3 regions of the Sphingomonas sp. LR55 genome follow, and region 1 is predicted to be linked to each of the others. Evidence: riboswitches for the same ligand, from Rfam matches in the RefSeq annotation. Region 1 holds a riboswitch; each other region holds the start of a gene.
The links. A riboswitch is a leader RNA that binds a small molecule or an ion and turns the genes downstream of it on or off. The one in region 1 is predicted to bind cobalamin.
Positions count from the first base shown of each region.

Region 2: linked by a shared signal. The riboswitch ahead of QP181_RS05375 (HoxN/HupN/NixA family nickel/cobalt transporter) and the one ahead of QP181_RS19580 (TonB-dependent receptor plug domain-containing protein) in region 1 are both predicted to bind cobalamin.
Region 3: linked by a shared signal. The riboswitch ahead of QP181_RS11850 (TonB-dependent receptor plug domain-containing protein) and the one ahead of QP181_RS19580 (TonB-dependent receptor plug domain-containing protein) in region 1 are both predicted to bind cobalamin.

Region 1 covers NZ_JASPFO010000002.1:64,318-68,272, reverse strand. Annotated here, with positions in the region: gene QP181_RS19585 (TonB-dependent receptor) at 1-747, opposite strand, end outside; gene QP181_RS19580 (TonB-dependent receptor plug domain-containing protein) at 819-1,448, opposite strand; cobalamin riboswitch at 1,617-1,856, opposite strand; gene QP181_RS19575 (ATP-binding cassette domain-containing protein) at 2,059-2,415, shown strand; gene QP181_RS19570 (PepSY-associated TM helix domain-containing protein) at 2,327-3,487, opposite strand; gene QP181_RS19565 (TonB-dependent receptor) at 3,489-3,955, opposite strand, start outside.
Region 2 covers NZ_JASPFO010000001.1:1,125,830-1,129,784, forward strand. Annotated here, with positions in the region: gene QP181_RS05375 (HoxN/HupN/NixA family nickel/cobalt transporter) at 1-1,045, opposite strand, end outside; cobalamin riboswitch at 1,228-1,445, opposite strand; gene QP181_RS05380 (PepSY-associated TM helix domain-containing protein) at 1,476-2,612, opposite strand; gene QP181_RS05385 (TonB-dependent receptor) at 2,612-3,955, opposite strand, start outside.
Region 3 covers NZ_JASPFO010000001.1:2,489,780-2,493,734, forward strand. Annotated here, with positions in the region: gene QP181_RS11850 (TonB-dependent receptor plug domain-containing protein) at 1-1,655, opposite strand, end outside; cobalamin riboswitch at 1,771-1,968, opposite strand; gene QP181_RS11855 (TonB-dependent receptor) at 2,288-3,955, opposite strand, start outside.

The DNA.
Region 1 (3,955 bases):
CCGCTTGTCGAGCGCGAACGTCTCGGTGCTGACGCCGCCTGGATAGTCGATCGACCAGCGGCGGATCTTGTCGTGCTCGTAGCGCACGCCACCGACGATCGAGACATGCGTGCCGAGTTTCAGCCGGTCCTCGGCAAAGACCGCATATTCGGTGGTGCGCGTACGATAGCGCGGTGCGATCCCCTGCGTGTCGACGATCAGACCTGGATCGAACGCTAAAGGATCGACCTCCGAAACCTGGGGGTCCGAACCGAAGTTGTGGGAGTAGGTGAGTTTGATGAGGTTGACGTCAAAGCCCACGACAAAGTAGTTGCTGACGCCATCGGCGATGCCTGTCCTGAGCGTCACGCTGCCCTGATCGCCCCATTGCGTCTGATCGTGGACGATGCCGGTCATGTCGGTGCGCAGGATGCGCCCCGGTGTGCCGGTGTTGCCGCTGCCGTTGGCGCAGACGCCGTCCGCGGCGATCCAGCAATAGGTTTCGAGATTGAGCCAGGAGCGTTTGGAGGTGAGACGATAGGCCTGGTTGCTGACGGTGACCGCATCGCTCGGCGTCCAGTCGACCTGCAGGCTGGTACGGTTGTCGCGGTAGCGGATAAAGCCATCGCGTGTGTTGTAGTTTCGCTCCCCGATGCGGTCGTCGAGCCGTCCTTCGATCAGCGGCGTGCCGAAATAGCGCATCGGCTTCTGGTCGCCATAATCGTCACGCGCGGTGGCGACGAGCGTGTCGGTCGGTGCCCAGCGCAATGTGCCCGAGACTGCATAGCTGCGCGACTGGCCGCGATCGACATAGCCGTCCGATCGGCGATAGCTGCCATCTATGCGGTACGAGAGGCGCTCGGTGATCGGCCCCCTGCGCCAGCTGCCACATGGAAGCTGTCCTGCGAGCCATAGCCGATCTCGCCCTCCACGTGCGTCCGCTGCGTATTGGGTTTGCGCATCAGGACATTCACCGCGCCGCCCAGCGCGCCTTGGCCGTAGAGCACCGAGGCCGGGCCACTCAGGATGTCGATCCGTTCGACCATCCACGGATCGGTCGGAAAGGTGATCGTGCCCGCAGCCGGGAACAGCCTGATGCCGTCGATGAGCTGGAGCATGGATCCCTGACCGCTGAAGCCCCGTGCGGCGAGCGCGGTGCCACCGTTGCCGGGGTTGCCGGCGTTGCTGATGCCCGGCGCACGGCTTGTCGCGTCGATCACCGAGAGGTCGCCACGTGCGCGGATCGTGGTGCCATCGATGACCGAGATCGTCGCGGGGGTCTCGAGCGGCGTAAGGCCCAGGCGGCTGCCAGTCGCGTTTGGAGTGGTGAGCGTGTCGCGGGCATGCTGGCCGACAACTAGGATGTCTTCATTGTCGGAGGCAGGCAAAGACTGCGCATTGAGCGGCGCTGCAAAAACAGGCGACAGGAAAGCCCCCGCGACCGCGAGTCGAAACAATAGGAATGGCATTACGGTAATCCCCGGGGCGTCGAGCGAACCCGGCAGGGACCTCCCGCGAACGGCCGACATCCGCGCCATGCGGACGCCATCGCGACCGGCACGCATGCCCGTACGGTCCCCACCGCACACGTCGTCGCTCGACGGAGTACCGTGCCGCGGCCACCCCCTGGGCCCGGCAAGAGCGACCAGACGCCGGCAGGTCTCCTGGCTCACGGGTCATCACACGATGCACGGCCTTCCCAGGCCTTCGTGACTTACGTCCGGCCCAGTGGCTGCCCCTTCCTATGAAGGAAGAAGCGATATGCATCGCGCTCGCCGCTTACAGTTGCAGGGACAGCCTCGGATTCAGGCGGCGAACCACCCTCACCGCGTTCCCTATTAAGTCCCTCTCAGGACACCGACGCGATCATGCCAGCCTGCTTCAAAAGCAGTTCAGCGGCGCCGATGTATCCCGATCAATGCTCTTGAGCAATCGCCATAACCGAACGTCACGGTCTAGCGTCCAGGCGGCGTCCTCTAGCGCAACCTGCTTTTCCAATAGCGGACGGAACGCTCCTGTTGCAACGCGGCAACAACATCGTATGATACGCTATATCATGTCGCAGCTAGATTGAGGCTTATGCCCGATAATAACGGTAACCCTATTGCTATCCACGAACTGGCGGTTGCCTATGGCAACCATCGCGTTCTCGACGGTCTATCGCTCGATGTTCCCGCCAGCAGCATCACGGCATTGTTGGGTGGCAACGGAGCGGGCAAATCGACCACCTTGTCCGCTTTGCTCGGCTTTGTGCGTGCCGATGCAGGACAGATCGCAGTCTGCGGCATCGATCCAGGTGCGGACGCTGACGCGGCACGCCGACGCATTGCCTACGCGAACATCACTGTCATATGCCTCGCGGCCGTTCGTTCGGCCCTGCGAACTTCGCCAAAGTCCGACGCTCCGAATAGTCGCGGCGCCGCGACCAGCGCATAAAACCGGTCGTGAACAGGATCATGGGCAGTATACCCGCGACCAGCGCGAGCAGCCGACCGGTGAGCCCGAACGCCTCACCGCCATGCAGCGGGTGGAGCCAGTTCAGCACCGTGTCGCCGCCACTCTCCGCACGGCCGTCACGCACGGCAAGGATGCGACCATCATGGGGATCGAACCAGACATTGGTGCGCGGGAAGCGTCGGCTCGGCTCGCCGGGGCGGGCGAGATTGATACGGACCGCCCCTGAGGGAGTGGGCGGCGTTTCGATCCAGGCAAGCGCACCGTCGAGAAAGCGCCGACGTGCACGCATGATGAGCGCGTCGATGGTCAATCGGGTGCTTCCGGGCATCACGGCCGGCTTGGGTGTCTGGTAAAGCGGCGAGACGCTGGAGATGATCGGCCGGGTCTGGTCGGGCAGGTCGAGCATCACCCCCGTCGCGGTCACCACCAGCAACAGGATCAGTCCGGAAAGGCCGGCCAGCTTGTGCCAGTCGTATAGTCGCCGGATCGGCACGGCGCGCGTTTTGAACCGCAGCGCCCGCCACCAGCCCCCTGATCGCGGCCACCACGCCCACAAGCCGCTCGCCAGCAGTACTAGCATGACGATCCCGGCAATCCCCATCGCGATCCCGCCGGGCTGCTCCAGCAACAGGCGGTAGTGAAGATCGTAGATCCAGGTGACCAGCGTATCACCCCAGAAGCCGGTGCGGATCGTCGTCAGACGCTCCGGGTCGACCCAGGCGAGCAGCGGCGCGAAGGCGCGTCCTGTCGTTTCCTTCGGTGTGTAGTACCGGACAGGGATAGCGCCGCCCTCCCCCGTCACCTCGATCCGCCACGCGCCAGTGCGCGACGGATGCTCGCGGTGAAGCGTATCGATCACCGCCTGCCACGACGCCGGGCGTGCTCCCGTCGGCACCGCGCGCAGCGCCGGGCTGAGCGCAGCGTCGATTTCCGGATAGAACACCAGTAGACTGCCGGTCAGCCCGGCAAACGCGAACAGCACGCCGATCGTCAGCCCGAGCCACAGGTGGACGCGCCGCATCGTCACGCGCAGCGAAGGACGCGTCGCCATTTTAGAAGCTCAACCGCACTGCGCCGAACAGCGAGCGCGGGTCTGCCGGCGCGTGAAGCCGCTGCGTGCCGTCGTACCAGACATATTCGTAATGATCGTTCGCGAGGTTCTTCAGTTGCGCCGACAGTTCGAGCTGCGGTGTCACCTTGTAGGCGAGTTCCGCGTTCAGCACGACATAGTCGCCATAGCGCCCCTGCGTGTTCGCCGGGTTCAACTCATAGCTTGACTGTCCGTTACCCCAGAACGATACGCGCAGCTTCGGATCCGGGGTTAGGTCCAGCCCGCCCGAGAAGACGTTCTGCGGTACATGGTCGATCGCGTTGCCCGCCTGCGACGGCGTCGCCGGATCGGGCGTCACGATCCGTGCGGTCTGGTGCGAATAACTGCCCCAGAGCGCAACGCTGCGCACCGGCTTCACGTCAATTTGGAAATCGACGCCCCGCCGACGCGTCTTGCCGAGATTGTCGA
Region 2 (3,955 bases), on a different contig from region 1:
CGTGTACGACCTCGATCTCATCGAAGCGTTTCCAGCGGTAGATGGCGAAGCTCAGGACCCAGCACAGCACGAACAGGCCGATGATCGCGAAGCCTAGGCCGTTGAAGTTCTCGCCGAGTGCGGCTGCCAGATCCCAGATGCCGCCCGTCAGGCCGAGCTTTGCGCCAAGCAGCGCGAGCGTCTCGATCCCGCCGATCGCGATCGCGACGATCGCGGAGATCAGCGTGATCGTGATGTTGTAGTAGAGCTTGCGGATCGGCTTCACGAACGCCCATTCGTACGCGCCGAGCATGACGACGCCGTCCGCGGTGTCGACCAGCGCCATGCCGGTCGCGAACAGCACGGGGAGTACGAGGACGGTGCCGATCGAGAACCCGTCGGCGGCCTGGCTCGCGGACAGGCCGAGGATCGCGACCTCGGTGGCGGTGTCGAAGCCAAGGCCGAACAGAAAGCCGAGCGGGGCCATGTGCCAGCTGCGCGTGACGAGCCGAAACATCGGTCGGAACAGCCGCGCGAGCAGCCCGCGGTTGCCGAGCAGCAGGTCCAGGTCTTCCTCGACATAAATACCGCCGCTGCGGACATGACCGAAGGTGCGCCAAACCGAGCGCAATATGATCAGGTTCATCGCCGCGATCGTGAACAGGAACACGGCGGAGATGACGGTGGCGATGACGCCGCCAACCTGCTTGAATGCCTCGAACTGCGACAGCGCACTGGCGGTGAGCGCGATCGCGACGGCAGCGATCAGGACGATCCCCGAATGGCCGATCGCGAACCAGAAGCCGACCGCGATCGGGCGCTGGCCGTCCTGCATGAGTTTCCGCGTCACGTTGTCGATCGCGGCGATGTGGTCCGCATCGACCGCGTGCCTCAGGCCGAGGCCCCAGGCGAGTAGCGCCGTGCCGAGCATCAGCGGCTGCGCGTGGAACAGCGAGAACGCCCAGCACCACGCCGCGATGTTGGCCACGATCAGGCCAAAGAACATCCAGCCGATGCGTTTGCGTGTCGAACCCCGCGTCGGTCGCTCAATCGTCAAAGTCGTCATGCAATAACCCCGCAGCGTCCGACGAGGACGGGGGCCTGCCGCGAACGGCCGGGCCATGCGACGACCGGACGCCATGAGCGGCCGACGCACGACGCCGATGCGGCCCCCGCCACATGGTCGTCGCTCAGCCAGTGTCACGCAGGCGGCGTTCACCGTGCCTCGGTCACCCCCTGGACCGGGACAAGAGCGACCAGACGCCGGCAGGTCTCCTGGCTCGCGGGTCAAGGCTCGGCGCACCGCCTTCCCAGGCCTTTCGGCCCAGTGGCTGCCCTCGCGAAGAGGGCTCGTGCGCTTCGCTCGCCGCTTACAGTTGCAGGGACAGCCGCGGCATAGGACGGCGAACCGTCCGCACCGCATTCCCAATCAAGCCCTTCCGGGCACCGACGCGATCTAGCGAGCCACCGGTCGAACCGGCCGCTCTGACGTCGTGCTAGCCGGGTTCGTGCCGGGTGCCAATCGTCCTTTGCGGGTGCCGCCGTCGTTGCCAGCGCAGCACGCCGGTCACGAACAGCGCGATCGGGACGATCCCGGCGGCGAAGGCGAGGACGCGCCCCGCCAATCCGAACGCCTCGCCGCCGTGCAGCGGGTGGAGCCAGTTCATCACGACGTCGCCGCGTGTCTCGGCGAGGCCGTCGCGGGTCGCGAGGATGGCGCCGGTATAAGGATCGAGCCAGACGTTGGTGCGCGGAAAGCGGCGGCTTGGCTCGCCGTCCTGTGCGAGATTGATCCGCGTGGTGCCGGTCGGCGAGGCGGGGGTTTCGATCCAGGCGAGTGCGGCACCGGGAAAGCGGCGCTCGGCAACCGTGACCAGTCGGTCGACCGACACGGGCTCGCCCGGCGCGACAACCTTGAGCGCCGGCATGGGATAGAGCGGCGAGACACGTGTGATGACTGCCCGCGTCTGATCGGGGAGGTCGAGCATCACCCCGGTCGCGGTGACGACGAGCAGCAGGATTGCGCCGGCCAGGCCGATCAGCTTGTGCCAGTCGTACAGCCGGCGGATCGGAGCGGCGTCGCGCTTGAAGCGGAGCGCGCGCCACCAGCCGCCGGGGCGTGGCCACCACGCCCAGATCCCGCTGGCGATCATCAGCAGCATGACGATCCCGGCGATTCCCATGACGATGCCGCCGGGTTTCTCCAGGAGCAGCCGGTAATGCAGGTCGTAGATCCAGGTGACGATGGTATCGCCCCAGAAGCCGGTGCGGATCGTCGTCAGCCGGACCGGGTCGATCCACCCGAGCAACGGCGCGAAATCCCGGCCGGCGGTTTCCTTGGGCCGATAATATCGGACCGGGATCGCGCCGCCGTCCGTCGTGACTTCGATCCGCCATGCGCCGGTGCGATCCGGATGCTCGCGGTGGAGCGTGTCGACGACCGCCTGCCATGATACCGGCCGGGCGCCGTCCGGCACTGCGCGCAACGCCGGGCTGAACGCTGCGTCGATCTCCGGATAGAAGACGAGGATGCTGCCGGTCAGCCCGGCGAACGCGAACAGCGCGCCGATCGACAGCCCCAGCCAGAGGTGGATGCGCCGCACGATCACGCGCAGCGGCGGCCGGCGTGTCATCAGAGCGTCAACCGGACCGCGCCGAACAGCGATCGCGGATCGGCCGGTGCGTGGAGCCGCTGCGTACCGTCGTACCAGACATATTCGTAGCGCGCGTTCGCTAGGTTCTTGAGTTGCGCGGACAGCTCGATCCTCGGCGTCAGCTTGTAGGCCACCTCGGCGTTGAGCACGACGTAATCGCCGTAGCGGCCCTGCGTGTTGGCGGGGTCGAGTTCGTAGCTCGACTGGCCGTTACCCCATAAGGACAGCCGCACCTTCGGATCGGGGGTGACGTCGAGCCCGCCCGAGAAGACGTTCTGCGGGACGTGGTCGATCGCGTTGCCGGCCTGCGACGGGGTGGCCGGGTCGGGCGTGACGATCCGCGCGGTCTGGTGTGAATAGCTGCCCCAGAGCGCGACGGTGCGGACCGGCTTCAGGTCGAGCTGCAGATCGATGCCGCGCCGCCGCGTCCGGCCGAGATTGTCGACATCGCCCGACGGATCGTTCAGCCGCCGCTTCAGCTCGCCGCTCGCGGTCTGTTGCCACAGCGCGACGCGGGCTTCGAGCCAGCGGCCGCGGGTCAGCTTTATGCCCGCTTCATAGCCTTCGTTGATCGAGGGCGCGACGTCGGTGGTCCTTGGCGGCACCAGATAGGCACCCGAGCCTGCACCGATCTGGAACGTTCGCCCGTAATTGGCATAGGCGGTGACCCCGGTCACGGGCGTGATCGCGACGCTCAGCTTGGGCTGGCTGATCGTGCCGTAAGCGTTGATCGGAGCGGTGGTGCCCGCCAGGCGAATGGTGAAGTCGCCGGCGACGCGGTCGAGCCGCCATGCCGGCGTGATCTTGAGCCAGTCGGTCGGCTCGATCACCGCCTGGAGATAGCCGCCATAGACGGTCAGCCCGAAATCCTGGTCGCGCGTCTGGCGGCTGAGCGTACGGCGGTCGGTCAGCCAGCGCAGGCTTTTGTTGTCCTGCACCTGCACGTCGCCGCCCGCCTCGACCATCAGGCCGTGGAGAAAGTCGACCTGGGGATGGTAATGCAGCGCGGCGGTCGCGCCATATTGCCATTCCTCGGTCAGGCGCCGCTGCTGCGGGACGCTGGCCGAAAAGCGGACATAGCGATCGTCGTGGAGGCTGTTGGCATAGCCCTTGGCGCTGAACGCAAGCGTGTCGGCGAGGTCGGAATCGAGATGCAGGCTGTATTGGCCGATATTCCGCGTGCCGCCATCGGTGGCGGACACGGCGTAGGAGCGGGTGCGGTCGGTATAGGCGTCGGCGTCGGTCAGATAGCCGGGTTCTTCGGCGGTTGCGGTAGAATAGCGGACGATCGCCCCCAGGCGGGTCGAACCGAAATCATAGAA
Region 3 (3,955 bases), on a different contig from region 1:
AACCGGTAATCGGCGTCGACGCTCGCGGTCTGCTTGGGACGGCGCGCGAGATCGTTGCCGAAATCGCTGCCGATCGAGCGGTTCTCGGTGTCGATATAGCTGTAGTTCGCGGTCAGCGTCAGCGCGTCGACCGGGCGCAGCGCCAAGGTGAACTCGACGCCGTCCGCCTCGGCGCGGGCGATATTGTCGTAGACGCCGAACGGGCGGTCGATGCAGATTGAACCGGCGGTCGTCTGCTCCGCCGGGCTGCAATCGCGGAAGTCGATCTGGTTGCGCGTACGGCGGTTGAAATAGGTCACGCCTGCGCGGACCCGGTTGGCGAGGAACGCCTGCTCGACCCCGACGTCGAAGTTGCGCGCGGTCTCCGGATCGAGGCCGCGATTCCCGTAGTCGGAGAAGAGCTGGTACAGGGTCGGTGCCTTGAAGCCTTCGCCATAGCTTGCGCGGATCGTCGTGCCGGTGCGCAACGCCAGCGCCGCGTTCGCGCCGAATGTGGTGTGGCTGCCAAAATCGTCGTGATCGTCGTTGCGGACGCCGCCGGTGATGGTGAGGATATCGAGCGGCTTGACGATCAGCTGGCCGTAGACGCTGGTGATGCCGGTATCCGCGAAGGTGAAGCCGTCATTGAAGCGGCTGTTCTCGCGCTCGACTCCCGCGACCACGCGGACCTGGTCGAGCGGGCGGAAGTCGCCCTGGTATTCGTAGCGTTCGCTGCGGCCGCGACCGATGAAGGTCGGATCGCTGCCAAAGCTCGGGTCGTAATTGTCGCGGTTGATGTCGGCGATCGTGAACGCGACGCGGTTGTTGAACCGGCCGTCGGCGAAGTTCGCGTGCAGCCCTGCGTAACCGTAAGCCTCGCGCGTCTTCGAATTTTCGGGCGTGTCGGCGAGCACGTAATCGGGAGCCGGAAACCCATCGATCTCGACGCGGCTGTCGGCGAAATAGCCGCGCAGGTCGAGGCCGATGCCCGGTGCGAACTCGACGCCCACGCGCCCGGTCGCGCCATATTGGCGATAGCCGTCGCGCTCGGTGCCGCTGGCCGCGGACGAAATGCCGTCGGTGCGGAGATAGCCGCCGGTCAGCGATCCCGACACCGGCCCGGTCTTGCCCGAGACGCCCGCGCTCGCGAACAGGCTGTCGGCATAGCCGTACTCGGCGTTGGCGCGCGCCTGCACGCCTTCGGTCGGTGCCGCGGTAATGATGTTGACGACGCCGCCGATCGCCTGGCTGCCCCATGGCACCGAGTTCGGGCCGCGGAGCACCTCGATCCGCTCGACCGAGCTCGACAGGAGATTGCCGAAGTTGAAGCCGCCGCCGGTCGACGACGGATCATTGACGCGGACGCCGTCGATCACGACGAGCGTCTGGTCCGCCTCGGCACCGCGGATACGGACGCTGGTCAGCGCGCCGACCGTGCCGTTGCGCGTTACCGTCACGCCCGGCGTGGTCGCGAGCAGATCGGAGACGACAACGGTCTGGCGGCGCTCGATCTCGGCGCGGTCGATGACGGTGACGGCCTGGCCGATCTCGCTCAGCGGTTGCGCGGCGCGGGTTGCGGTGACGACGACTTCGGGCGCGTCGGGATCGGGGATGGTCTGGGCGAAAGCGGGCGCTGCGATCGCCGCGGCGCCGAGCAGAAGGAAGAATTTCGTCATGGGTACGTCCTAAGCAAAACCGCCTGCGACCATTCGCGGGGCGGCCAGACGTCTCTCGCTCGAGGAAACCCGGCTGGACCGGAGCACTCGTCCGCGCCGGACACCCGCCCGCGCAGTGGATCGACCGTGAGAGGCAGGTCTCCTGGCTTCCGGGTCGCCGCGCCCACCCCGCCTTCCCAGGTCGAAACCCAGTGGCATATCGGGGTGGCCGCTATCCGGTCACAGTTGCGGGTACAGCGCCGGTCTTGCGGATTCCCGCGCACCGACTTCCCTTTTGATCCCGTCGCCGGGAACCCTTCACGGGAGTGGCATTAGTCGCACGCCAGACACGGGTCAACGCGGGGGATAAGGAGCATCGACCCGCGATAGCACGCGCTGGCGGTAAAGCTGGCTCACCGTCTATCGCACCACCCCGGCGGAGGCCGGGGCCCAGTTGGGTAACGTCGCTAACGGAGCGCGGTCCTTCGTTACTACGACCTTGCCAACTGGGCCCCGGCCTCCGCCGGGGTGGTGGCGTATTGGTCAGAACGTCGCTTACCCTTCCTTGTTCTCCCGCGAAGGCGGGAGCCCAGACTGGGTCCCCGCCTTCGCGGGGAAACACGCTGTCTCCGTTTTCCTTGGTAGGGAGGATATCACCGCCCGCCGTAACGCAGCCCTACCCAGATCGTCCGCGGCGTTGCGCGTTCGACGATGTTCGCGCCGCTGATCCCTGCCTCGACGCGCTCGTTGAATAGATTTTCCCCGCGTAGTTCGGCGACAAGCGAGCGCAGGATCGGCAGCGCGGCATAGGCATCCAGCGTCGTCGCGGCCCCAAGCACCCGCGTATTCTGGTCGTCGTCATACTGCCGGCCGACATGACGCACGGTCAGCGACAGCGCCGCCGAGTCGTGCCGCCAGTCGACCGTCCCCGACATCTGGTCGCGCGGGGTCTGCGCCGGTCGCAATCCGTCCAGAGCGGCGGTGATCCCCGAACCCTCGACCTTCGAGTTCGTGTGCGACCACGATGCTTGCACGCCCAGCGGACCCGGTCGATACGACGCATCCAGTTCGAAGCCATGCGCGCGGATCGCATCGAGGTTCTGGCGGACGCGGTAGGTGGCGACCCCCGGCAGCACCTGCGGCGGGTTGGTCGTCGTGACGTTGGCAATCGCGTCCTTCAACCGGTTGTAGAAATAGGTCGCGGCGATGCTCACGCCCGGTGCCGGCGTCAGCGTGACGCCTCCCTCGACCCCGGTCAGCCGCTCCGGCGATAGCAAGGCGTTCGCCGCGGTCGCATCATTGCCTACACGGAACGGCCGGTACAGTTCGTTGAGCGTCGGCAATCGCCATCCGCGATAGCCGGCGGCCCGCAGCGTGATCGCCTCGACCGGCTGGTACGCCACGCCCGCCCGCCCAGTCGTCTCGCTGCCGTCGCGGTCTGCATAGCGCAGGTTGGTCAGCGCCGCGCCGGTCGCGAGCGGCCGTTCCGTCAGATAGCCGCCATCGATCGACCACCAATCGACCCGCCCGCCAAGGCTGAACGTAAAGTCGCCCGCGGCGAGGCTTCCATCGGCGAACACGCCGGTCGTCGTCGTACTCCCGCCAGCTTCCCGCCGCCGCGTCGGCGCCGCGTTGACGAACGTATAGAGCTCCTGCGTCTTGCCGCTCACGTCGCGGATATCCGCCCCCAGCCTGAGCGTGATGCTCTCGCCCAGCGGCGGCGCGATCTCGATCCGCCCGCCAAGCCCGGTGGCGGGCGTATTATACTGGTTCAGCGACTGGATCGCGGTCGTCCGTGCGGCATTGATGCTGTTGAAGCTGCTCGCGAACGCGCGCGTCTGCAGATACGCCAGCGCAGAATAGCCCCAACGCCCGCGCCCGATCAGCCGGATGCTCGCATCCGCCCCCTCGCTCTTGTTACCGGTGAAGTCGCTCCCCCGGTCGCGCCGATCGGTGAACGCGCTCGCATTCATCTGCAATTCGGTCTTCGCGCCGATCCCGACGACGGTCCGCAATGCGCCCGACGCCTGCTCGTACGGCGCGGCGCGATCGACGATCCCGCGGCTCTCCGCGACGGTCGGCGTAAACCCGTCCCCGCGCGCGTACGCCCCCGACACGGTCGCGAACCCCGACCCGCGCACCAGCGCCGCCGAGCCCTGCGCATCGACCGAATCGCGGCTGCCATAGGCGACGCTGCCCTGGAACGGCGTCAGGTCGTCAGGCGTCGCGCTCTCCAGTTCGACCGTCCCGGCCAGCGCGCCCGGTCCCTGATAGCCGCTGCCACCGCCGCGCGTCACGCGGATGCGCCCGAGCCGCCCCGT